DNA from 3 places in the Gottfriedia sp. ABJ_BB2_2 genome. Region 2 is predicted to be linked to each of the others. Evidence: riboswitches for the same ligand, from Rfam matches in the RefSeq annotation. Region 2 holds a riboswitch; each other region holds the start of a gene.
What was found. Region 2 has a riboswitch for S-adenosylmethionine ahead of ACX6U0_RS02265 (bifunctional homocysteine S-methyltransferase/methylenetetrahydrofolate reductase). Riboswitches for the same ligand answer to the same signal wherever they lie in the genome.

Region 1: it holds a riboswitch for S-adenosylmethionine, as region 2 does, so the genes downstream of both, ACX6U0_RS17220 (methionine ABC transporter ATP-binding protein) here and ACX6U0_RS02265 (bifunctional homocysteine S-methyltransferase/methylenetetrahydrofolate reductase) in region 2, are expected to answer to the same signal.
Region 3: it holds a riboswitch for S-adenosylmethionine, as region 2 does, so the genes downstream of both, mtnK (S-methyl-5-thioribose kinase) here and ACX6U0_RS02265 (bifunctional homocysteine S-methyltransferase/methylenetetrahydrofolate reductase) in region 2, are expected to answer to the same signal.

What each region holds. Positions count from the first base shown of each region.
Region 1 is NZ_JBVFKR010000009.1:70,468-78,826, forward strand. It holds gene ACX6U0_RS17185 (acetyl-CoA C-acetyltransferase) at 1-262, shown strand, start outside; gene ACX6U0_RS17190 (acyl-CoA dehydrogenase family protein) at 314-2,098, shown strand; gene ACX6U0_RS17195 (arsenate reductase family protein) at 2,476-2,832, shown strand; gene gcvH (glycine cleavage system protein GcvH) at 2,873-3,256, shown strand; gene ACX6U0_RS17205 (toprim domain-containing protein) at 3,468-3,818, shown strand; gene ACX6U0_RS17210 (thioredoxin family protein) at 3,833-4,156, shown strand; gene ACX6U0_RS17215 (hypothetical protein) at 4,597-4,959, shown strand; SAM riboswitch class I at 5,023-5,133, shown strand; gene ACX6U0_RS17220 (methionine ABC transporter ATP-binding protein) at 5,270-6,283, shown strand; gene ACX6U0_RS17225 (methionine ABC transporter permease) at 6,285-6,953, shown strand; gene ACX6U0_RS17230 (MetQ/NlpA family ABC transporter substrate-binding protein) at 6,979-7,812, shown strand; gene ACX6U0_RS17235 (2-hydroxyacid dehydrogenase family protein) at 7,886-8,359, opposite strand, start outside.
Region 2 is NZ_JBVFKR010000001.1:416,285-424,643, forward strand. It holds gene metH (methionine synthase) at 1-1,029, opposite strand, end outside; gene ACX6U0_RS02265 (bifunctional homocysteine S-methyltransferase/methylenetetrahydrofolate reductase) at 1,026-2,852, opposite strand; SAM riboswitch class I at 2,926-3,029, opposite strand; gene shc (squalene--hopene cyclase) at 3,156-5,027, opposite strand; gene ACX6U0_RS02275 (hypothetical protein) at 5,054-5,332, opposite strand; gene hutG (formimidoylglutamase) at 5,473-6,432, opposite strand; gene hutI (imidazolonepropionase) at 6,410-7,678, opposite strand; gene hutU (urocanate hydratase) at 7,688-8,359, opposite strand, start outside.
Region 3 is NZ_JBVFKR010000001.1:616,153-624,511, forward strand. It holds gene ACX6U0_RS03275 (MerR family transcriptional regulator) at 1-158, opposite strand, end outside; gene ACX6U0_RS03280 (ABC transporter permease) at 335-1,225, opposite strand; gene ACX6U0_RS03285 (ATP-binding cassette domain-containing protein) at 1,312-2,682, opposite strand; gene ACX6U0_RS03290 (sugar ABC transporter substrate-binding protein) at 2,685-3,791, opposite strand; gene mtnA (S-methyl-5-thioribose-1-phosphate isomerase) at 3,788-4,840, opposite strand; gene mtnK (S-methyl-5-thioribose kinase) at 4,840-6,012, opposite strand; SAM riboswitch class I at 6,094-6,251, opposite strand; gene ACX6U0_RS03305 (carbon-nitrogen family hydrolase) at 6,303-7,097, opposite strand; gene ACX6U0_RS03310 (aminotransferase class I/II-fold pyridoxal phosphate-dependent enzyme) at 7,234-8,359, shown strand, end outside.

The sequences.
Region 1 (8,359 bases), on a different contig from region 2:
TTTATCTGATATCGGATTATTTGAGCTAAACGAAGCATTTGCTTCACAGTCAATTCAAGTAATGCGTCATTTAGGTTTAGATGAAAATAAAGTAAACGTAAACGGTGGTGCAATTGCATTAGGACATCCGCTTGGTTGTACTGGTGCAAAATTAACACTATCTCTATTACATGAAATGAAGCGTCGTGGAGAGCAGTTCGGTGTAGTAACAATGTGTATCGGTGGCGGAATGGGTGCTGCTGGAGTATTTGAATTAATTTAATAAAAACATTGGAAAACAAAATAAATGACAAGAAAACAGGAGGAAGTAATGATGGAAAAAACAATCGGTAGTGTCATTAAAGGCGGAAGCTTTTTAACAGAAGAAATCACTTTTGATAAAATTTTTACTCCAGAGGATTATACTGATGAGCACAAATTAATTGCGAAGACAACTGAAGAGTTTGTTGTAAATGAAGTTTTACCAGAATTAGAGTATTTAGAGAAGCATGAATTCGAGCGTTCTGTACGTTTATTAAAGCAAGCTGGTGAGCTAGGCTTACTTGCTGCTGATATTCCAGAAGAATATGGTGGCATTGCATTAGATAAAATTAGTTCTTCATTAATTTCAGAGAAGTTTTCTTTAGCTGGTGGTTTTGCAATTACTCATGGAGCGCATGTTGGAATTGGATCACTTCCAATCGTTTTATTCGGTAACGAAGATCAAAAGAAACGTTATTTACCTGATTTAGCTACTGGTGAAAAATTAGCTGCATACGCGTTAACAGAACCAGGTTCAGGTTCTGACGCATTAGGAGCGAAAACAACAGCGAAATTAAATGCTGAAGGTACTCATTATATCTTAAACGGTGAAAAACAATGGATCACTAACTCTGCATTTGCAGATGTATTCGTTGTATATGCAAAAATTGATGGTGAGCATTTCTCTACATTTATCGTTGAAAGAAACTATTCTGGCGTTTCAACTAGCCCAGAGGAAAAGAAAATGGGTATTAAATCATCTTCTACTCGTACTTTAATTTTAGAAGATGTTGCAGTACCAGTAGAAAATCTTTTAGGTGAAGTAGGAAAAGGTCATGTCATTGCATTTAACATTTTAAATATTGGTCGTTACAAATTAGCTGTAGGTACTGTTGGATCTTCTAAACGTGCATTAGAATTATCTGCAACTTATGCAAACCAACGTCAACAGTTTAAAACACCAATCGCTAAATTTAGCTTAATTCAAGAAAAATTAGCGAATATGGCTACGAAAATTTATGCAAATGAAAGTTCAGTATATCGTACAGTTGGTTTATTTGAAGACCGTTTCAGTCAATTAACTGAGGAACAAGCAAAAGATCCTAAAGCAGTAGCTGCTGCTGTTTCTGAATATGCAATTGAGTGTTCATTAAATAAATTCTTCGGTTCAGAAGTTTTAGACTATGTAGCTGACGAAGGTGTTCAAATTCATGGTGGTTATGGTTTCATGGCAGAATATGAAATTGAGCGCATTTATCGTGATTCTCGTATTAACCGTATCTTTGAAGGTACAAATGAAATTAACCGATTAATCGTACCAGGTACATTCTTACGTAAAGCAATGAAAGGTGAATTACCTTTACTTCAACAAGCTCAAGCAATTCAAGAAGAGCTTATGATGTTTATGCCTTCAGAAGTAGGCGATGCGCCACTTGAACAAGAAAAGCATTTACTACGTAATGCGAAAAAAATCGGAATCATGATTGCAGGATTAGCTGCTCAAAAATTCGGTAAAGCATTAGAAAGAGAGCAAGAAATCTTAGTAAACATTGCTGATATTGCAAGCAATATTTATGCAATGGAATCTGCAATTCTTCGTACAGAAAAAGCAATCAACAAAGTAGGCGTAGAAAAATCGAACCAAAAACTACTTTACACTCAAGTATTCTGTCAAGAAGCGTTCAATGAGATTGAGGCTCATGCAAAAGAAACTTTAGTTGCTGTTGAGTCAGGAGATTCTTTACGAATGATGACTTCTGCACTTCGTAAATTTACTCGACACACGCCAATTAACGTAATTGCTAAAAAGCGTGAAATCGCTGCTGGTGTATTAGCTGCTGAGCGTTACACAGTTTAAGACTAGAAAAACTGCCTTTCATAGAGATTGGCAGTTTTTTTATGAATTGCTATTTTTGATCCAATCATTATACTATTACATGGTAAAAATAGGATAATTTAACTTCAGATATGACATACTAATATAGGTTATTTCTAAATTCTATTAAATTGTCATCATTAATGGTTGAGTAAACCTACCTTGGAAATACGAATGATAGTTAAGATATAAAAAAAATACCGTAATAAATTTAAAAATAACCGAACGTTTAACTAGTTAATATTGTCGAATGTTGTTATAATATTTATAAATGACAATTTATAACAGAATTTTCTAACCGAACTATTTTAACTCACTTATTTACTGTGATAAAATAGAAAATGGGAGGAGTTGCTAATATGAGTATCATTTTTTATACATATCCAAAGTGTGGAACTTGTCGAAAAGCTGCTTCTTGGCTTAAAGAACATAATGTAACTGTGGAAGCAGTTGATATTACGTTAAATCCGCCTTCAAAGGAACTACTTGCTGATGTTTTAAAAGCGAGTGGGATTCCTATTAATAAACTATTTAATACAAGTGGTGTAAAATACCGAGAACTTGGCTTGAAGGATGTTATTCCAACTAAAACTGAAGAAGAGCTTCTAGAACTTTTAAGTTCAGATGGCAAACTGATCAAAAGACCGCTTCTTTTTAACGGAGATAAAGCGACAGTTGGTTTTAACGAAGAAGTATTTGAAAAAGTTTGGTTATAAAATAACATAAATTATGGTAATTAATCGAGGAGGATTCACAATGTCAATTCCAAAAGAATTACGTTATTCAGAAGAACATGAGTGGGTAAGAGTTGAAGGTAATAAGTACTATATCGGTATTACTCATTTTGCACAATCAGAGCTTGGAGATATCGTTTTTGTTGAGTTACCAGAAGTAGGCGATGATATTACAGTAAACGAGCCATTTGGTAGCGTTGAGTCTGTAAAAACAGTTTCTGAACTTTATGCTCCTATTAGTGGGAAAGTTGTTGAAGTAAACTCAGACCTAGATGATAATCCAGAATTCGTAAACGAATCACCATACGAAAAAGCTTGGATGGTAGTTGTTGAGGCTTCTAACACTTCAGAATATGAAGAGTTAATGTCTGCTGAAAAATATGAAGAAATGATTAATCAAGATTAATTATCTTTAAGAGCGTCCAATTATGGGCGCTTTTCTTAATTTATGTGTATACTGATAAATACAAAATACTTTTTTATGTTATTTTTTGTCTTGTTTTTGGGGTAGTTAATATTCCTTTCATGAAAAAAAGGAAACAACAAACGAAAATAGAATATACTATATAAATGAATTAAGCTTTAGAGTCCTTTACATTAGGTGATGCCCAGTGAATATTGAAGAACAAAGAAAAGTAATCATTGTCGAAGGTACTACTGATAAAAGAAAAATACAGTCTATAATAAAAGAACCTGTAGATATCATTTGTACAAATGGAACTGTAGGGACAACTAAATTAGATGAACTAGCGGAAATGTTAGATTTTAGAGAAATCTATGTGCTAGTTGATGCTGATGAGGCTGGAGAAAAACTGCGAAGATTATTAAAAAGAGAATTTCCTCAAGCGGAGCATTTGTATATTGACAGAAGTTATCGTGAAGTTGCAACAGCCCCAAGCCAACATTTAGCAAGTGTATTATTAGGAGCAGACATTTCTGTTTTTACAGACTATTTAAGAACAATATAAAGAGGAATATTGATATGCACCAGTGGACAAAGAATGAATTAATGCAACGTATAGAATCAAAAGAAACAACAATTTTATATATATATACCGCTATGTGTGGTACTTGCCAAGTAGCATCAAAAATGTTAGAAATCACAAATGAAATACTGCCTAACTTACCATTATCCAAGCAAAATATTAATGATCTAACACAAGAAGCTCAGCACTGGAAAATTGAAAGTGTACCTTGTTTACTTATCTTCGACAAAGGAGAAATCAAGCAAAAGATATACGCTTTCCAATCTGTTCCGTACTTACATGACTTATTAAAAAAATATAATCTATATATTAAACGATGAATATTGAGAGGGTTGAGAAGACCTCTTGGTAATAAAAAGTGACAACTAATTTACAAGTTATTAGTTGTCATTTTTTTGTTTTTAAGTTTTTTTTACTGATAGAATGTTGCTTTTAAATTTGAATTAAAACTGACAAAAGGTTATTACAACGGAAGGTGCGAGACTCCTGTGGGAAATGTGGGAAAGCTGAGACCCCACAGGCGAAGCCGAGGAGGCTCAGCTCACACCCCACGGAAAGGGAGCAACCTGGAGTTGTAATAACCTTACGCATTCTTAAAGTTTCTGAATGTACCCAACTTCTGACATATTTCTTGGGAAATAAGGTGAAAGTTGTAGAATAAAATGCATTTACCCATGGTAATTGTCGAGCGAAAAATAAAGAACATAACACCTATCTATGAGAAAATAGTTTTAAAGAATTCGGAAGAGGTGTATACGATATGGAAATTAAGGAGTGGGTTGGACAAGCTAGAAATTTATTTGTAAAAAAAGAATATTTACAAATTATTTTACCGATAGAAGATCGAATTATCGAATTAAATTGTCTTAATGAGAAGTCATATATCAAATTCAGCAAAAAAGCTCCATTTATTGAAATATTAGATCGGGCTATTCCACAGTTAAGAATAAATTTAACAAAAGATGGTTGGAAATCGTTAAATTTAGGAAGAGAACGTTTAGGTCTTTTATTAAAATTAAATGACGCTTCTTATGAGGGGAATTATCGATTATTATTACTCATTGAAACAATCTTTCAATATACGAGTGTGGAGAATGAGAAAAAACTTTTAGAAAATTGTTGACAACTTATGTCTAAGTTTGTAGAATGAAAATTACATTAAACAACCGAATATTTGATACGTTAACTCTTATCGAGAGAGGTGGAGGGACTGAGCCCTGTGAAACCCAGCAACCGTCAATGCTAGTCATTGAAATGGTGCTAATTCCTGCAAAGCAATTGCTTTGAGAGATGAGAGAAAGGCTTACTTTTTATGTTAAACCTTTCTGCTCATGCGAGTAGAAAGGTTTTTTTGTTTTTAAAGACTAAAAAAGTAAGTTCTTACAAAAAATTGAAAAGAGAGTTGTTAGAATGTTTGAGAGGAGAAATCATGAATGATTCAAATAAATAATGTAAGTAAGATATATAGGAGCAAAAAGGGCACTGTTACCGCGGTAAAGGATGTTTCATTAACAATTGAAGCAGGAGAAATCTTTGGCATGATCGGATATAGCGGTGCTGGGAAAAGTACGTTATTACGAATGCTAAACGGACTTGAAATTCCAACAGATGGTGAAGTAATCGTCAATGGGAAATCAATTACAAAGTGTTCATCAGCAGAGCTTAGAAAATCAAGACAGAAAATCGGGATGATATTCCAGCACTTTAACTTATTATGGTCTAGAACAGTTTTAGACAATATACTTTTCCCACTTGAAATTGCAAAGGTTTCAAAAAAGGAACGCGTTGAACGTGCGAAGGAATTAATTAAGCTTGTGGGCCTTGAAGGAAGAGAAAATGCATACCCTTCGGAACTAAGTGGAGGTCAAAAGCAGCGTGTTGGGATTGCAAGAGCATTAGCAAATAATCCAGATGTTTTATTATGTGATGAAGCTACTTCTGCTTTAGATCCTGAAACAACTGACTCAATACTTTCACTATTAACAAGTATTAATAAGCAACTAGGAATTACAATCGTTATGATTACACATGAAATGCATGTTATTCAAAAGGTTTGTCAGCGAGTAGCAGTAATGGAAAATGGAAGAGTCGTTGAAGAAGGACATGTAGTAGATGTGTTCACTCATCCACAACAAGAAATTACAAAGAAATTCGTAAAACAGATTAGAGGAACAGACGAAGAATTTAATCATCAAGTAATTATAGAAAGCAATGGGAATGATAAAACTTACAGGCTTACATTTAAAAATGGACAGGCTAATCAACCCCATATATCTGAAGTAGTAAAGCACTTTGATATTGAAATCAATATTTTGCAAGGAAAAATTGTTCAAACGGCTGAAGGGTCTTACGGAACACTGACTATTCAACTTGTAGGAGATTTAAATAACATCAAAGAGGCAATTTCTTACTTAGAATCAAAGCAAGTTGAAGTGGAGGTAGCGTAACATGACACAACTTTTTCCGAATGTAGATTGGGAAACAATGATCTTAGCAACACAAGAAACTTTATTTATGACAGTAATCGCAGCATTAGCTACTTTTATTTTAGGCTTAATTATCGGGTTGCTATTATTTTTAACAAGTAAAGACCAGCTTTTAGAAAACAAAGTAATCAACATGATTTTAGCTGGATTTGTAAATATATTCAGATCAATACCGTTTATTATTTTAATCATTTTATTAATTCCGTTTACAATATTTATCCTTGATTCAATGCTTGGTGCGAAAGCTGCATTACCTGCTCTTATTGTCGGAGCTGCACCATTTTATGCAAGAATGGTTGAAATTGGTTTACGTGAAATTGATAAAGGTGTAATCGAAGCAGCAAGAGCAATGGGAGCAAGTACTTTCACAATTATATTAAAAGTCCTTATTCCAGAAGCATTGCCTGCTATTATCTCAGGCTTAACTGTTACAACAATTGCAATCGTTGGTTATACAGCAATGGCAGGGGTTGTAGGTGGCGGAGGACTTGGTAACTTAGCATTTATGGAAGGTTACCAAAGGTCAAATAATGAAGTAACGTTAGTGGCAACAGTCATCATCTTAATCATTGTATTTATACTTCAATTTATTGGAGATTTAATAACAACAAAAATAGATAAAAGAGCTTAATTCAAATTTAGGGAGGAAAAAGAACATGAATTTCAAAAAGATTACAGGTTTATTAGGAGCAGGCGTATTAGCTTTATCATTAGCTGCATGTGGTAATGGAGAAAACGAAGCTGGTGGAAAAGGAAATAAAGAATTAGTAGTAGGTGCATCAAACGTACCTCACGCAGTAATCTTAGAAGAAGCAAAGCCTTTACTGAAAAAAGAAGGAATTGATTTAAAAATCGTAAAATTCCAAGACTATGTGTTACCGAATAAAGCTTTAGAATCTAAAGAATTAGATGCTAACTATTTCCAACACATTCCTTACTTAGAATCACAAATGAAAGAAAATGGATATAAATTTGAAAATGCTGGTGGTATTCATATCGAGCCAATCGGTGTTTACTCTCAAAAATATAAAAGCTTAGACGATCTACCAAAAGGTGGAACAATTATCATGAGTAGTTCAGTTGCGGATCATGGTCGTATGTTAAGCCTATTACAACAAGAAGGTTTAATTAAAATTGCAGATGGTGTAGATCCAACTGTTGCAACAATTAAAGATATTGCTGAAAACCCTAAAAACTTAAAATTCAGAGCTGACGTTGAAGCTGGATTACTTCCACAAGTTTATAAAAATAAACAAGGTGATGCTGTTTTAATCAATACTAACTACGCGATTGATGCTGGTTTAAATCCTATGAAGGATGCTATTGCTTTAGAGGGTAAAGAATCTCCATATGTAAACATCATTGCTGTACGTGAAGGTGACAAAGACAAAAAAGAGATTAAAGCATTAGTAAAAGTATTACACTCAAAAGAAATTCAAGATTTCATCATTGAAAAGTATGAAGGTGCTGTAGTACCTGTAAGCGAATAAGTAATCAAAAAAATCTTAGCATTTTTGCTAAGATTTTTTTTTGATTAATAACTTCTATTCATATTAGTAAAGATTAGTTTTTAACAAATATTTCATTTACAGCAGAAATAGGATTTCGACCGTTTATTACCTCAACAATATTTTTAGCTGCGACTTCTGACATCGCTTCACGCGTTTCATAAGTCGCATTTCCAATATGGGGTGTTAATACAACATTAGATAATGTTTTTAAGTCGTCCGTAATGCTCGGTTCAAATTCAAAAACATCCAATGCAGCACCAGCGATCACACCATGTTTTAAAGCACTAACTAACTCAGATTCATTAACGAGTGTACCTCTTGCCGCGTTGATAAAGAAGGCAGTTTTTTTCATTTTTGCAAATTCTTCTTCTCCAAAGAGATGGTGTAGTTCAGGTTTATATGGAGAGTGAAGTGAAACAAAATCAGATTCTTTAAGTAAGTCGTCAAATGAAACATATGTTGCATTATACTGTTGTTCAATCTCTGGACTTAACCTTCTAGGTTGAGTATATAAAACCTTCATATT
Region 2 (8,359 bases):
TCTAGAACCTATAACATTCGTTCTCTCACCAACAAATAGTGGTCTCATACTATCATCATAAATTAGTGATTCTAATCCACTAACCGCATGATCTGTTCGCTTTTTTAATTGACGCGGTTTGATTCCTGAAATAGCTTCTTTCATTGCTTTAATATGATCTGGTGTTGTGCCACAACAACCACCTAGTATATTGACCCAACCTTGTTCGGCAAAATCACGTACTTTGTATGCTAATGACTCTGGTGACTCATGATAATGTCCATCCTCATCTGGTAATCCTGCATTAGGATAACAAGATACATATGTTTCAGAAAGCTCAGATAATGATCTTACATGGTCTCGCATAAATTCAGGACCAGTCGCACAGTTTAATCCAATTGAAATTGGTGAAATGTGCTCAATCGCTAAATAAAATGCATCAATAGTTTGGCCAGCAAGTGTAGTACCCATAGGTTCGATTGTTCCTGAAATCATTACCGGAATTGTTTTGTTTAATTCTTTAAAAGCATTACTAATCCCGATACAAGCAGCTTTAACATTTCTCATATCCTGACATGTTTCAACTAAAAGTAAGTCAACTCCACCATTTAATAGTCCAATTGCTTGACGAAAATAAGCAGTAATTAAGTCATCAAACGTTACACCACCAGTGACACTAATTGCTTTTGTAGTTGGGCCCATTGCACCAGCTACAAACACATTTTTTCCAGAAGAATGTACAGCAGCTTTCGCAATTTGTGCAGCTTTTTCATTTAATTCGATATCTAAATGCTGCAAATTGTAATCAGATAAAACGATATTTGTTGCACCAAATGTGTTTGTTTCGATAATATCTGAACCAGCTAGTATATATTCTTCATGGATTTCTTGAATGACATCTGGACGAGTGACAACTAAATATTCATTACATCCTTCTAGTTCTTCACCTCCAAAATCATCAGCTTGTAGGTTTCGTTGTTGAATCATCGTTCCCATAGCTCCATCTAGGAGTAGAATACGTTCGTTTAATGCTGCCTCTAATGCTTTCATAATTGAATCTCCTCTTTTTTACGAGTTTTAGTGTATTGGATTAGTTCTTCAGTAATTTCATATTTTAAGAATGGAGTAATCAAGTAGATTCCATTAAATTTATCAATTGCATAATCTACAAGTTCTTTTGCAATTTTTTTGCCTTCTTCAATTGCTAATAAAGGATCATTGATGTCAATTCGATTTCTAACCTCATCAGTTAATGTAATACCTGGTACCTCATAATGAATAAAATCAGCGTTCTTTTTACTAATTAGTGGCATAATCCCAATAAATATTGGCTGATTGATATGTCTAGTGGATTCATATAAACGATCGATTGTTTCTAAATCATAGACAGGTTGTGTTAAAAAGTAATCTGCCCCCGCTTCAACCTTTTTCTCTAGTCTTTTAATGGCAGCATCCATTTTCCTAACATTTGGATTAAATGCAGCGGCTACTGAAAATCTAGTACCGTTTCCTAAACTTTTACCGGAATACAGTCTACCTTCATTCATTTCTTTGATCATGCGAATGAGTTCAAATGATGCAACATCATATACCGATGTAGCACCAGGGAAGTCTCCTACTCTTGCAGGGTCGCCTGTAATTGCTAAAACTTCATTTAAACCTAAAGTCGATAAACCCATTAAATGTGATTGAAGGCCAATCATATTTCGATCACGACAAGTTAAATGGGTTAGGACAGGTATATTTAATCGTTGTAACATGGACGCAATTGCTACATTAGATATCCTTGGTGAAGCTAATGGATTATCTGCTAATGTAATCGCATCTGCTCCTGCGTTATTTAAAGCCTTAGCCCCTTCAAAAAAACGTCTGGTTTGTAAAGTTTTTGGTGGGTCCAGTTCCGCGATTATCGTTGTTCTCTGTTTTGCTTTCTCAGCTAGTGTTTCATTTTTTTGTTCAGGCTGCTTTGGTATTTTTATTGTAATTGTTCGATTGTTGATTTCTTTTTGTGTGACAGGCTTTAAATTATCTATTTTATTGCGAAGTGCGGCAATGTGTGCGGGTGTTGTACCACAACAACCACCAATCAAACGAACGCCTTGTTCAATAAATGGTTTTGCCATATCTTCAAAATATTCTGGATTCGATTTATATACGTACTTACCTTCTTCATACAAAGGAAGACCTGAGTTTGGAAATGCTGACAAAAATCCTTTTTTCGGTAAAGCAACCGTATTTAACGATTCAATCATGTGTAGTGGTCCTAAATGACAATTAATTCCTACTACATCTGCTCCTAAATCAACTAATTTAGGGAGAATTTTTTCTATATATTGACCGCTTTGCATCACACCGATTTCTTGTAATGTTACTTGGGCAATGATTGGGATGTCTGTACGTTCTCTTAATAAGGAAACAGCATCATATAATTCATGTTCATCATAAAAAGTCTCTAGCATGATGCCATCTACGCCTTCTTCTAGTAAGGCAGAGGCTTGCTCTAACAACATGATTTCTCTTTCTAACGGAGTCGCAAAAGTTGAACCGATATATTTCATTCCACCAATACCACCAAGTATTAGTGCTCTTCCTTTAGAAGCTTCTCTAGCATTTCTGACAGCCATTTGATTGATTTGTTTAACTAGTTTTTCCAATCCATGTTGTCTTAGTTTTCCAGCATTTGCACCATAAGAATTTGTTTGAATGACCTCTGCACCAGCGTTAATATATTGTTCATGAATATGAATAATTCGATCTCGTTCAGTAATATTTAATTCTTCAAAACAGCTATGTAACCCCCCAGAATATAACAGAGTACCCATAGCTCCATCACCTAATACAATTCCATTATTTAATTTTTCCAACAAGCCCAAGCGATCACTTCCCTTACAAAAATAAAAACGCCATTCTTTCTAAAATGAAAGAATGACGTTATCTACAATCCACGCCTTATCTCTCATGTTAAAAACATGCTGGATTTAGCACTTTTTAGCTAAAGCTAAAGTTGCCGGGTTTCAAAGGGCCAGTCCCTCCACCACTCTCGATAAGGAATATTCAGTTATTTTTTAATATGACTAGTTTACTATAATTAACCAATTAAAGAAACATATTTTATGAAAATTTGAAAAATGGACATAATTTACTATTTTATGATAACACTAGTTTACATAATAATATTATTTGTTATGATAATGAGCCAATGCAAGTAAAGGATAAATATATTGATAACTATGGTAATGAATATAAAAACCACCTGGTAGACCTAGACCCGTAGGATATGCTAATTCTTTTTGTGTTTTTTGTTTTTGTGCCAATAAATATTGAATCCCTCTTTTTATCACTTCATCATCTTTATCTAGAATCGTTAATAAAGCGTCAACTGCCCATGCCGTTTGACTAGGGGTACTGTACTTTAGTGGTACATAACATTTTTTTACAGCCGAATAACCAGACTCTCCCCATCCTCCATCTTGATTTTGCACACTGATTAGCCATTTTGCAGCCTTTTGAATTGCTTCATGATTCTTTGGGATTCCGATTGATCTAAGACCAGTTATAGCCGCCCATGTTCCATAAATATAACAAATTCCCCATCTACCATACCAGCTACCATTTGTTTCTTGGTGCTCTAAAATCCACTCTATCGCTTTTTCAACCTGTTCATCTTCTTGCTTAATTGTAGTGTAGTTTCCAATAAACTCTAAAACGCGGCCAGTCAAATCAGCTGTAGAAGGATCAATGATAGCATCCTTGGCATTTTCAATTGGTAAATACGTTAACCATTTATTTGTGACGTTTTTTTCAAACGCGCCCCATCCACCATCATGATTTTGCAAGCCTAATAAAAACTGAATACCTTTTTGCCATTTTTCAAGTTGGGTTGGGTCTGACATAGCACTTCTTGTTAGCGCTCTTAACGCTGCACTTGTATCATCATTATCTGGTATAAATGAATTATCTTCCGAAAATCCCCATCCTCCAGGATTGATTTTTTTAGCATGTATTGACCAATCCCCTCTTAGTACTTGCTGTTTTTTATTTAAATATTCAACTGATTTTTTGATTAAAACATCTGTTGAGGGAACGCCTGCTTCTTGTAATGCATAGGAAAGTAACGCCGTATCCCAAACCTGTGAAGGTGAATTTTGAATATGGATTCCATCTTCGGTTTCAAATGAATATGAGATTAAACCACTTAATGCTTGTTGAATTTCTTTTGAGCTAGTTTCATAGCCAAGCGCCAATAAGGCGTAAATCATATAAAATGTAGAACTAGCGTAGCTATAAAATGTACCATTTGTTTCGATTCTGTCTAATATAAATTTTTCGGCTTTTTCATATCCTTTATTTTGAAAATATAGCGGATACGAAGCAAGCTTCTTACCCTCTTCTACTAAAAAATGAAAAAATGAATCTCTCTCATCATCAAACCACTCTATCTCTTCATTCGAATGTAAATGATTTAGATGAATTGTCTTATCAGATTTGGCTATAAATCGTTTATTAATACATAGAATCATTGGGATTAAATGAACTCGGGCATAACTACTTAGTTCAAATAAACTGAGAGGAAAATTGTTTGGGAGTAGAAAATAACTCATCGGAAAATGAAAGAATATTGGATATGGAATGAATCCATGTATCGCTAGTATCATTTTTGTCATAAAATGTACTTTTCCAATACCGCCATTGGTTTGAATAAAGGTTTCTGCTTTCTTCATACTTGGATGGTCTTTTTCATATGTTTTAGATACTAATAATGCAATATAAGCTTGAACGGTGGCAGATAGATTTCCATTTTTTTCATCTTCATATAATTTCCATGAGCCATTTTCTTCTTGTAACTTGATTAAGCGTTTTGCAATTTTTTCACATAACTCTTTTTCTTTATCTAATAAAGTTAAATCATTTAAAAGAATTAACATAAAGCAATCTGTTATGATTGAACCTTCAAAACAATATTCCCAAGATCCATCTGCTTTCTGATGTTCTCTTATTATATTAATGCGCTCATTTAGGTTTTGTAAGACTTCTTTCTCGAGGTCCAACTGTTTCACCTCAATCATAAAAAGATTTAAGTATGATATTTATCCATTCTACTCTTCTTTTCACTAGATTCTCCTTCAATGTCAACCAATCTCTTATTCTTTACTTTAATTTCAGAAATCAAGCTCAAAATAAACACAAATAGACTGAAAGGGAACACAATGATTTTATAGCCAAACAATGTAAAAGAAGGAAGAATATCTAAAAAATAACCTAAAGAAAATAAAACAATGACTAGTAATATATTAACTCCTATTACAGTGAGTAAAGCTTTAAATGCTGAGTTTAAGCTTATTGAATACTTCAAAATGATCACACTCCATTACAAATCTATGTTGATCATATGAGAATCATGAATGCAAAAACCATTTTCGTTAGGAATATGTGAACGTTTGTGAGACTATATAAAAAAACTCGTAAACAATTTGTATTGTTTACGAGCTCTTTTTATCGATTCAATTTAACTTTTTCAACTAGAAAATTTAATATGACATGGGCAGCAATTCTACTTGTCATATCACGGAAATCAATCGTTGGATCTAATTCTACAATATCCATCCCACATACTTTTGGATGAGATGCAACATAACAAATACCATCGATCAAAGTTTGACTATCCATTCCACCAGGGCCAATTGCTGGACAGCCTGGTGCAAATGCTTGATCAAGCACATCCATATCAAGACTAATATAAATAGCATCAACTTCTTCTGCTAAACGATTTACACTATCCTGAATAATTTTTTGAATACCTAAATCACGCACATCACGCATTGTATATATTGTGACACCATGATTAATACCAAACTCAGTATAAGGTGCACTATTGGAAAAATTACGCAAACCAATTTGAATTAAATGCTCACCATTTAATATACCTTCATCTATTAAACTACGGAATGGCGTTCCATTTGACCTGCCACCATCATTTATATTTCTTAGATCGTGATGTGCATCAAATTGAATGACCCCAATTTTCCCTCTAGCTTCTGCGAATGCAGAGATGCTTGGAAAGCTAATCCCATGATCCCCACCTAAAATTATCGGAATCGTATCTTTAAATTGGTTCAATAGCTCAGCAATCGTTGATTTAATACGATTTCTCGATTCTTCAAAATCAGTGACATGCATCGTGATATCACCAAAATCCGTAACGCGTAACGTTTTCAAGTCTATTCCATCTTCAATATGATACGTACTATAGCTACTTAGCATTTTTCGAATGGTTGAAGGTGCAAAGCTAGCTCCTGAATGACTAATAGAAGTTTTCGATAATGGAACCCCTATGATTGAAAAATTAGAAGCATCTTTTCCATCCCAAGCAGTAACTATTTCATTTGCTTTTGTAACAGATGAATCAATGAAAACTGCATCTCCTGCTTTTTTAAGATGTGATAGAGACATCATATACACCTCTATTTACAACTAACTTTCCATTCTTAAAGACTGATTCAACATGATTTACACCAAAATGATATGGTACATACGTGTAATTAGGCGCATTCCAAATAACAACGTCAGCCATACGTCCAACTTTAAGTTTACCGGCTTGTTCGCCGCGATTAATTGCATAGGAAGAATTAATCGTGACAGCATTCCAAATTTCTTCAGGTGTCATTTTTAACTTTAGCATAGCAATTGTCATGATCAATTGTAAATTCTCTGTCGGACAGCTACCAGGGTTAAAATCAGTAGCCAATGAAACAGCGGCATTTTGATCAATCATTTCTCTTGCCGGTGCAAATTCAGGTTTATTTAAATAGAAGGTTGTACCCGGTAAAATAACAGCAATTGTGTTACTATCACCTAGCATTTCTACCCCTTTAGATGATGCGCCACATAAATGATCAGCTGAAGTCGCCCCAATTTCTGTTGCCATTTCTGTTCCACCAAGTGGGTCTATTTCATCTGCATGAATTTTAACTAAGAATCCTTTTTCTTTTGCCTTTAAAAGAAATTCTCTTGATTGTTCAACAGAAAATACACCAGTTTCTGCGAAGATATCAACAAACTCTGCAAGTTCTTCTTCTTTAATTTGGTCTAAAAGTGACAGCATTTTTTCTAAAAATGCTTCTTCATTACCTTTATAATCCTTTGGTACTGCATGTGCACCTAAAAATGTAGAAACGATATCAATAACATGCTCAGATTGTAACTCTTTTGCAACTTTTAATTGTTTACATTCTGTTTCCTCATCAAGACCATAACCACTTTTAGCTTCAACTGTAGTAACTCCGTATGAAAGCATACGATTTAAATGTTGAATTGTTTTTTGTTTTAGTTCTTCATGAGATGCCAATTTTGTTTGACTAACAGTAGAGTGAATACCTCCACCCATTTCTAATATTTCTAAATATGATGCACCTTGTAATTTCAAGCTTACTTCATGCTCACGTGATCCTCCAAAGACCACGTGAGTATGAGGATCAACTAATCCAGGCGTAACTAATTTACCTTGGCAATCAATTACTTCATTTGCTTCGATTTTACTTTCATTCATTTGGCCAACATAAATAATTTGACCATCTTTCCATGCAATTTCAGCGTTTTCTATTACTGGTAATACGTTCATCTCTTTGCCACGTACTGGACCGTCACCGTGATCCATGGTCACAAGTTGACCAATATTTGTTAATAATATATCTGCTTTCATCATTTACACCTACTTCATCATTGGGATATTTACGCCTTTTTCTTTCGCCGTTTCAACTGCTAAATCATAACCAGCATCTACGTGACGAACAACACCCATACCAGGATCCGATGTTAATACTCTTTCAATACGTTTTGCAGCTGCATCTGTTCCATCAGCAACAATTACCATACCAGCATGTAAAGAGTAACCCATTCCTACACCACCACCGTGATGTACACTTACCCAGCTTGCTCCATTTACTCCATTAATCAGCGCATTCAGAATTGGCCAGTCAGCTACTGCATCACTGCCATCTTTCATACTTTCTGTTTCACGGTTAGGAGATGCAACTGATCCACAATCAAGGTGATCGCGTCCAATTACGATAGGCGCTTTTAATTCCCCATTTTTAACCATTTCATTAATGATTTTTCCAAATTTAGCGCGTTCACCGTATCCTAACCAACAAATACGTGATGGTAAACCTTGGAATGCAACCTTTTCACGAGCCATACGAATCCAGTTACATAAGTGTTCGTTATCTGCAAACTCTCGAAGAATTACTTCATCTGTTTTGTAAATATCTTCTGGATCTCCAGAAAGAGCTACCCAACGGAAAGGTCCTTTTCCTTCACAGAATAATGGACGAATAAATGCAGGTACAAACCCAGGGAAATCAAATGCATTTTTAACACCTTC
Region 3 (8,359 bases), 200 kb from region 2:
TCGTTAAATGAATATAATCTACGTTTACTTTCAGTTCGAGCTGGATGAATTAAATCATGTTCTTCATAATACCTAATTTGTCTTGCTGATAATTCAGTTAACGAAATGACTATTCCAATCGGAAAAAGTGGCGTTGAGCGTCTTACTTGATCATTCATAGCAATGCTCCTTTCGTTCATCTATTAGTATTTTATTCCATGTCAGAAAAAGTGTCAATACAATGTTAGGAAATCTAACATGAAAAGTGTGATTTTTTTATTCTATGCTATTTCTAATTACTTTCTACTATTAAAATAAAAAAAATCTCCTGTTTAGGGAGATCTTTTCTAATTAATTAGTTATTTTTTTTAGCAAGGAAAATTGCACCTAATAATAATACACCTTTAATAATATCTTGAGCAAAATAAGGGACATTTAACATTGTAAATCCATTTAGTAAGATTCCCATTAAACACGCACCTAAAAATGTGCCAACAATATTTGGTTTTCCTTTCCCAAACATCGCAATTCCTATATAGGCGGCTGTAATACTATCCATTAATAATGGCGTACCTGCTGAAACTTGCCCTGTACCTACACGGCTCGCAAGTAAAATTCCACCTAACGCTGCAAATAACCCACTAATCACATAAGCATAAACTCGATATTTATTAACTGGCATTGCCGACAAATGAGCAGCAGTTTTATTGCCACCAATAAAGAAAAATACACGACCCCATGTTGTTTTTTCTAAAAACAAATGAGAAATGAAAATACATACGGCCATTATGATCACAGCTACAGGAATGTTAAATAATGAACCTTGCCCTAAATATAAGAAGGATGGAATAAAGTGACCAGTCGTTACTTCATTGTTAATTGTCATACCCTCATATATAGATGAACCTTTTGTTAATGTTAATTGTAATCCATTCACTACATACATCATCGCCAATGTCACTAATAAATCTGGTAATTTACCTTTTGTGATAAATAAACCATTCATAAGGCCGATGATTAATCCAATTACAATGGCTACGAGCAAGGTTACCCATAATTCTTGTCTCAAAACGATTAAACAATAGGCAGCCGAAACTGTACTTATACTTGCTGTTGATCCGACTGATAAATCTAATCCGTCGATAATTAAACTAAAGGTTACTCCAATCGCTAATAATGTAACAATTGAAATTGATCTTAAAATATCTGTGATATTACTATAAGATAAGAAAGAACTAGATGTCATTGAAAAAAATACAATAACAAGTAGTAGTAACCAAATTGCTCCAAAATCTAAAACGATCCTTTTACCTTGTGTTTGGGCCCACTGTGTCACTTGATTCCCTCCAATAATTCACCTTGCACGATGGTAAAGTGTTTATCACCAATAACATTTGCTTCCTCAATGTCATTTGTAAAATAGAAAACACATCCTCCATTTGAACAAAAATCGTCAATAAATTGGAAAATATGTTGTTTTGCGTAAATATCTACACCTTTTAATGGTTCATCTAAAATAAGACAGCGTGTATTTGGTGTGATCCACTTTGCGATACTAACTTTTTGCTGATTTCCACCACTTAGATGAATCACTTCTTTTTCAGTGTCTTTTGGAAAAATACTTAAAGTCTGTATAAAAGAGTTTGTTTTTACAACCTCGAGATTTTTCTGAATCCACCCCTGTTCATGAATCGATACATTTTCACGAATTGAATGATGAAGAAAAATCCCTTCTTTTCTTCTGTCTTCTGGTACAAACGCAAAACCTTGTTTTTTAGCGCTGATTGGAGAATGAATTGAGACCGTTTTATTTTCTTTGATCAAATCGTATGTTTTTTTATCTCCCCAAAGTGTTTTTGCAAGGGTAGATTTTTTATTTCCATTTGCTCCATAGATGACAATGACTTCACCTTTATTTATTTCTATATTAATAGAAGGTTTAGAATCAACTAGATTGATATGATGAAACTTATACGCAAGTTCATCATGTAATTTTCGCTTCTTTTGAAATGAAAAAGTCGATGAAGACATTATCTCTACTATTTTTTCTTTTGTAAAAAAAGAAGACTGAGATTGTTGGACGATTTCACCATTTTTTAAAATGACAATCTCATCACAATGAGTCAAGATTTCTTCTATTGAATGCAAAATAACGACAATTGATTTCCCTTGTTTTTTAAGTATCTTTAAGAATGAGAAAAATTGTTCTTTTTCATTTCTTCCTAATGATGAAGTTGGTTCATCAAATAAAAAGAACGATGCATCATTTAATAAAGCTTTTGCGATTAAAATCAGTTGTTTTTCATATATAGAACACTCACTAACCGTTTTTAAATAAGGTAAAGATAAATTCCAATTAGATAATCTTTGATTCGCGTACTCAATACTCTTCTTTTTCGAAAAAAATACATGTTTATTTTCACGGTGAATGGCAATCATTAAATTTTCGATGACTGTCAATCCTTGCACTAGTCCCTCATCTACCTCCTGAGGGACATATGCTACCGAGCTTAATTCATTAAATGAAATCTTTCCACTTGTAGGTAAGTGTCTTTTTGCGAGAAGTTTTAATAAAGTACTTTTACCAGCGCCATTTAACCCAGCAAATCCAACTACTTTACCAGATTCAACATTTAAATTGATTTCTCTTAGTACTTCTGTTTCTCCATAACTAAAAGATACGTTTTCTAGTTGAATTGTCATGTTTATTTCCCTTTCTCAAATTGCTCCATCCATTGTGATGTTGCAGCTGATGTTGGTGCCCAGTTTTTACTATATTTACTTAAGTCACTCACTTTAATAGGCGTACTTGGTAAATCCTCTTTTTCTATTAATTTAGGTTCCAATGAGTATATGTCAGGTGTATCTTCACCTGCAATTTTTTGATATAAGAATCTTGACTGAACTTCACCAATTTCTCCTGGATCACTTGCTGCCGATGCAACCCATGGTGAGTCTGGTTGTTGAATTAACTGTAAATCCTCATCGCTTAAGTCAATACCATAGACTTTGATTTCTGAGCGACCTGCTTGTTGAATTGCTTTTGTTGCACCTTTTGCAAACTCATCCCATGTCGCAAAAATGGCATCAAGTTCTCCTTTAGGATATTTCTTTAAAAGCGCTTCTACTTGTGCTTGTGTATCTAACATAGTATTGCTACTTGCTTTACCAAATCTAGCAACCTCTTTTATCCCCGGGTAGCGTTTATAGAATGCATCAATCATTACTTTTCTTCGCTCCATAGGTGTAAACCCACCAACCCAAATTGTTGCGATTTTACCTTTACCATTTAAATCTTCTGCTAAGATTTTTAAGCTTTTCCATGCAAGACTGTAATCATCTTGGTCAATAACTGTAACACCAGGAAGATTTAAATCACTGTCAAATGAAACGACAGGTATCCCCGCTTCTAATGCTTTTTTTACACCTTTTTCTAATGTTTCTTTACGGCCATGATCGATTAGAATGCCGTCTACTTTTGCATTAACTGCCGTCTCTAAATTTGCAGCCATTTTTGCTAAATCATTATCAGCATTGTATACCTGGACTTCTCCACCAAATTTCTCTACCTGTCTTTTTACACCATCAATGTATTGAGAAGAGAATGTTCCGATCGAAAATTCCATAACTAAAGCAATCTTTAATTTTTTATTAACAGCCGCTGGAATATCTGTAGCAGTGTTTGTTGTATTTGTTTTTTTCTCAGATGTGCTTGTCACTTGAGATTTTTGATTCGAAACAGCATTTTGCTCATTCCCACAAGCTGTTAATAAAATCGAAGCAATTGATAAAGTAGCGATTATTTTTTTCATTCTTCATTCCCCCATCGTAAAAATGTCTCACGATAATTACTTGTAACGATTCCTTTTTCTGTAATGATCGCAGTAATTAATTCATTAGGTGTAACATCAAATGCTGGATTTAAGACATCAATTCCATCTGGAGCGATTTGTAAATTTCCAATATTCGTTACTTCACTACGATCGCGCTGTTCAATCACAATTTCTTTTCCTGTGTCAATAGAAACATCAATTGTTGAGAGTGGAGCTGCTACATAAAATGGGATTTGATAATAATTTGCTAAAATTGCTAATTGTAATGTTCCAATTTTATTTGCCGTGTCACCATTTGCCGTAATTCTGTCAGCACCTACTATAATTGCATCAACTTTTTTATTTAGTAATAAATAACCGACCATATTATCTGTTAGAAGTGTAACTGGAATGCCACTTTGCTTTAATTCCCATGATGTTAATCTTGCCCCTTGAAAAACGGGTCTAGTTTCAGTAGCAAATGCTGATATTTCCCAACCCTTTTCTTTTGCCAAATGTAGCGGAGCAAGCGCTGTACCATATCGACTTGTCGCAATACTGCCTGCGTTGCAATGCGTCAATACAGCAGCACCGTCATGTAAAAGTGTTAAAGCATTTTCTCCAATTTCTTTACACGTTGCTTCGTCCGCTAAATGTAATTTTATCGCTTCTTCCATTATGATAAATTTTGCTTCTGCTACTGACTTTGCATTTGAGCTAATTTGTAGTAGTTTTTCAACAGCCCAAGCTAAATTTACTGCAGTTGGTCTTGCACTAATTAATTCATCAGCAAGATTTCTTGACTGCACATGAAATTCTTCTATCAAATCCGTTTCAATTTCACGTACACCTAAATATAGACCGTAAGCAGCTGCCAATCCGATCGCAGGTGCGCCTCTCACTTGTAGTTTTACAATTGCTTCTCTCACATCTTGTAAAGAAGTCGCTTCTAAATAAACAACTTCTAGTGGTAATTTTGTTTGGTCAAGAATATTTAAAGTTTCACCGTTCCATTGTAATGATTCAGGTATTTGCTGTAATGTAGCCATTATTTGTTACTCCAATCTGAAATTAAATTTTTAATATTTCCAATAGTAAATCTATTCTTTATACAATTTGCCCCAAATGCGAGGATTTCTTTTTTAACTGCAATTTTATGTTCTAGTTCAAGCGATTCAATATCTTCTACGTGTGCAAGACCAATTGTCCTTCTAATACATTCACACCCAATGACGCCAATAGCATCAATCCAGTAGCCTTCAAGTTTTTCTTTTATTAGGTCAGCTTGGTTAAATGGTCTCACACTATGCTCTTCCCATAGCCTGATAAATGTTTCATTGAATACTTTTTCAATCGAAACTAGCTGTTCAAATATCTCTTCTTTTTGTTCAGTTCTACTAAATATTTGGAACAATAAATTTGCTTGAATTTGCCCTAAATCAAATCCAATCGGTCCAACGAATGCAAACTCTGGATCGATCACTTTTGTTTCAGTTGCTGATGCAAATATACTTCCTGTATGTAAATCTCCGTGTAATAGTGCTTCCTTTTTTGATAAGAAATCAAGTTTTAGTTTAGCTGCTTCAAGTTGTAACTCATCATCGTTCCATAAAGCTTGAACTTCATCTAGTAATTCCTCTTCAAAACTATTTGTTTCGCTATTAAAAAATGGATCTGTAAATACTAAATCTTCCGTTATATCACATAGCTCTGGATTATGAAAAGTAAACTCTAGCTCCTTCTTTTTAGCAGGCGTCGTTCCGAAATCAGAAGTGAAAAATAAAGAATTTGCTAAAAACTTTCCGATGTGCTCTGCAAAAAAAGGAAAGCTTTTCTTTTCAATCAATCCTTTACGTAAAATCTGTAAATGAGAAAGATCCTCCATAACTGTTACTGCTTGTTCTTCATCATGGGCAAATATTTTCGGAACTAGATTTGGAATTAAATCATTATATATTTTTGTTGCATTACTCTCGATTGTTGCTCTTTTTAATGTAAGTGGCCAGCTTTCTCCTACTACTTTTGCATATGGTAATGCTTGCTTAATAATTAACCCTTGCTCTTGTCCAACAGGTCTTACTTTAAAAACTAAATTTAAATTTCCGTCCCCAATTTCAACACTTTCACAAACTTGATTCGTAAAATATCCCAACTTTTGTAAATACGTAATTGATGTAGCCTCTGTTAAAGGTCTATATTCTTTTTTCTGAATGACTGTCATTACAATTCATCCCCCTTAAAATAGTCAAAATAAAAAGCCCCTTCTCGAGACGAAAAGGGGCAATCGTAAATTGGCTTTCGTCTCTTATCTACCAGAAAATTTCTTTTCTGTTGGAATTAGCACCGTGCCTTACTGAGCATTTAAGCTCAGGCGTAAAGTTACGCCCCATTTCACAATGGTATTATGGTCGGTTGCTGGGCATCATCGGGCCAAATCCCTCCGCCTACTCGAAATAAGAGTTCGCATATTAAATTTTATAACCGTATTGTAGATGATTATTTTTTAGTTTGTCAAACGTTTTTTTTGAAACTTTTATAAATTCCATCTTTTCTGTCTTCAAAAATTGGGATCGTATTGCGGATTTCCTCTACCTTTTCTCGGTCGATTTCTCCATAAATAATTTCTTCTTTTGTTGAACCTTTCACTAAAATTTCTCCCCAAGGATCGATCACCATCGAGCCTCCACCAAAAGTATTCGCTAAATCTTTGCCTACTCGATTACATGCAACTACATAGCATTGGTTTTCGATTGCACGTGCTTTCAGTAAAGTTTCCCAATGCTCCATTCTTTGAATAGGCCACTCAGCTACAAAAAACAAAACCTTTGCGCCATTTACAGCATGTGTTTGAATCCATTCTGGAAATCGCAAATCATAACAAACAAAACCAGCAACATCTAAGCCATCAATGCTGAACAATCCATTTTCGGTACCAGACTGTAAATAGTGGTGCTCGTTCATCAACTGAAACAAATGGACTTTGTCGTATTCTTTCACTACATCACCTTGATTGTTTATCACGATTAATGTATTTGTTACACCATGATCACGCTCAATTGGAAATGAGCCACCTATGAATGTCACTTGATACTTTCGAGCAATCGTTTGAAGTTCAGAAATGATAGATTCCTGTTGTCCTGTATGCTTTGTAATTTCTTCTAAACAGTATCCCGTCGTCCACAGTTCTGGCAACACGATTACAGTTGCATGTTGATGTATAGCCTCTAAAATTTTACCCTTCATCTTCATGGAATTTGTAGTAGAATCCCCTAAAACTATGTCTGTTTGTATACATGCAATCTTAATCAATTTATATTCACCCTATTCTAAATTTTATAGACATTTTTAAAATGAGCATATATGATGGTGAAAGTTATTGCAATATTCATTATTTGAAACTTTCAACTTGTATTGATACAAATCATTGAACTATTTTTTTGGAGTGATGAACTTGAAACCTAGTAAATTATTAGAAAATCTACCAAAGCAATTCTTTGCTTCACTCGTTATGAAAGTAAATGAGTCTATTAAAAACGGACATGATGTTATTAATCTAGGTCAAGGTAACCCAGACCAACCAACACCAAATCATATTATAAAAGCTCTACAAAATTCAGTAGAAAATCCTAATACTCATAAATACTCCCCATTTCGAGGAATTAGCAGTTTAAAACAAGCAATTGTTGATTTTTATAAACGTGAGTATGATGTTGATCTTGACCCTGAGGAAGAAGTAGCCATTTTATTTGGTGGAAAAGCAGGATTAGTTGAGTTGCCACTTTGTTTATGTGATGAAGGCGATACAATTTTAGTTCCTGACCCTGGATATCCAGACTATTTATCAGGTATTGCACTTTCAAAAACAGTAGCTTATACTTTACCGTTGATTGAGGAAAATCATTTTTTACCAGACTATAACCTGATTCCTCAAGAAGTTTTAGACGCTAGTAAAATATTATTTATTAATTACCCTAATAACCCTACTGGTGCAGTTGCTACTTCAGATTTTTTTGAAGAAACGGTTCAATTAGCAAAAAATAATCAAATAACAGTTTGTCATGATTTCGCATATGGCGCTTTTGGTTTCGATGGTAAAAAACCAATCAGTTTCCTACAAACACCAGGATCAAAAGAATGTGGCATCGAGATTTATACTCTTTCTAAAACCTATAATATGGCAGGTTGGCGAGTCGGTTTTGCCGTTGGAAATAAGGAAGTGGTTTCAGCGATTAATTTATTACAAGACCATCTTTACGTTAGTTTATTTCCAGCAATTCAAGAAGCAGCTGCTGCTGCATTAACTGAATCACAGGAAAGTGTTAAAGAATTATTATCCCTTTACGAAGAAAGAAGAAATGTTTTAATCAATGGCTGCCGAGAAATCGGATGGAATGTAACTGCCCCAGCTGGTTCATTTTTTGCTTGGCTTAAAGTACCAAATGGATTTACTTCAACTGAATTTGCAGATTTATTACTTGAAAAGGCTCATATTGCTGTTGCACCAGGTAATGGTTTCGGTGATTTTGGTGAGGGATATGTAAGAGTTGGTCTGTTAACTGACACTAGTA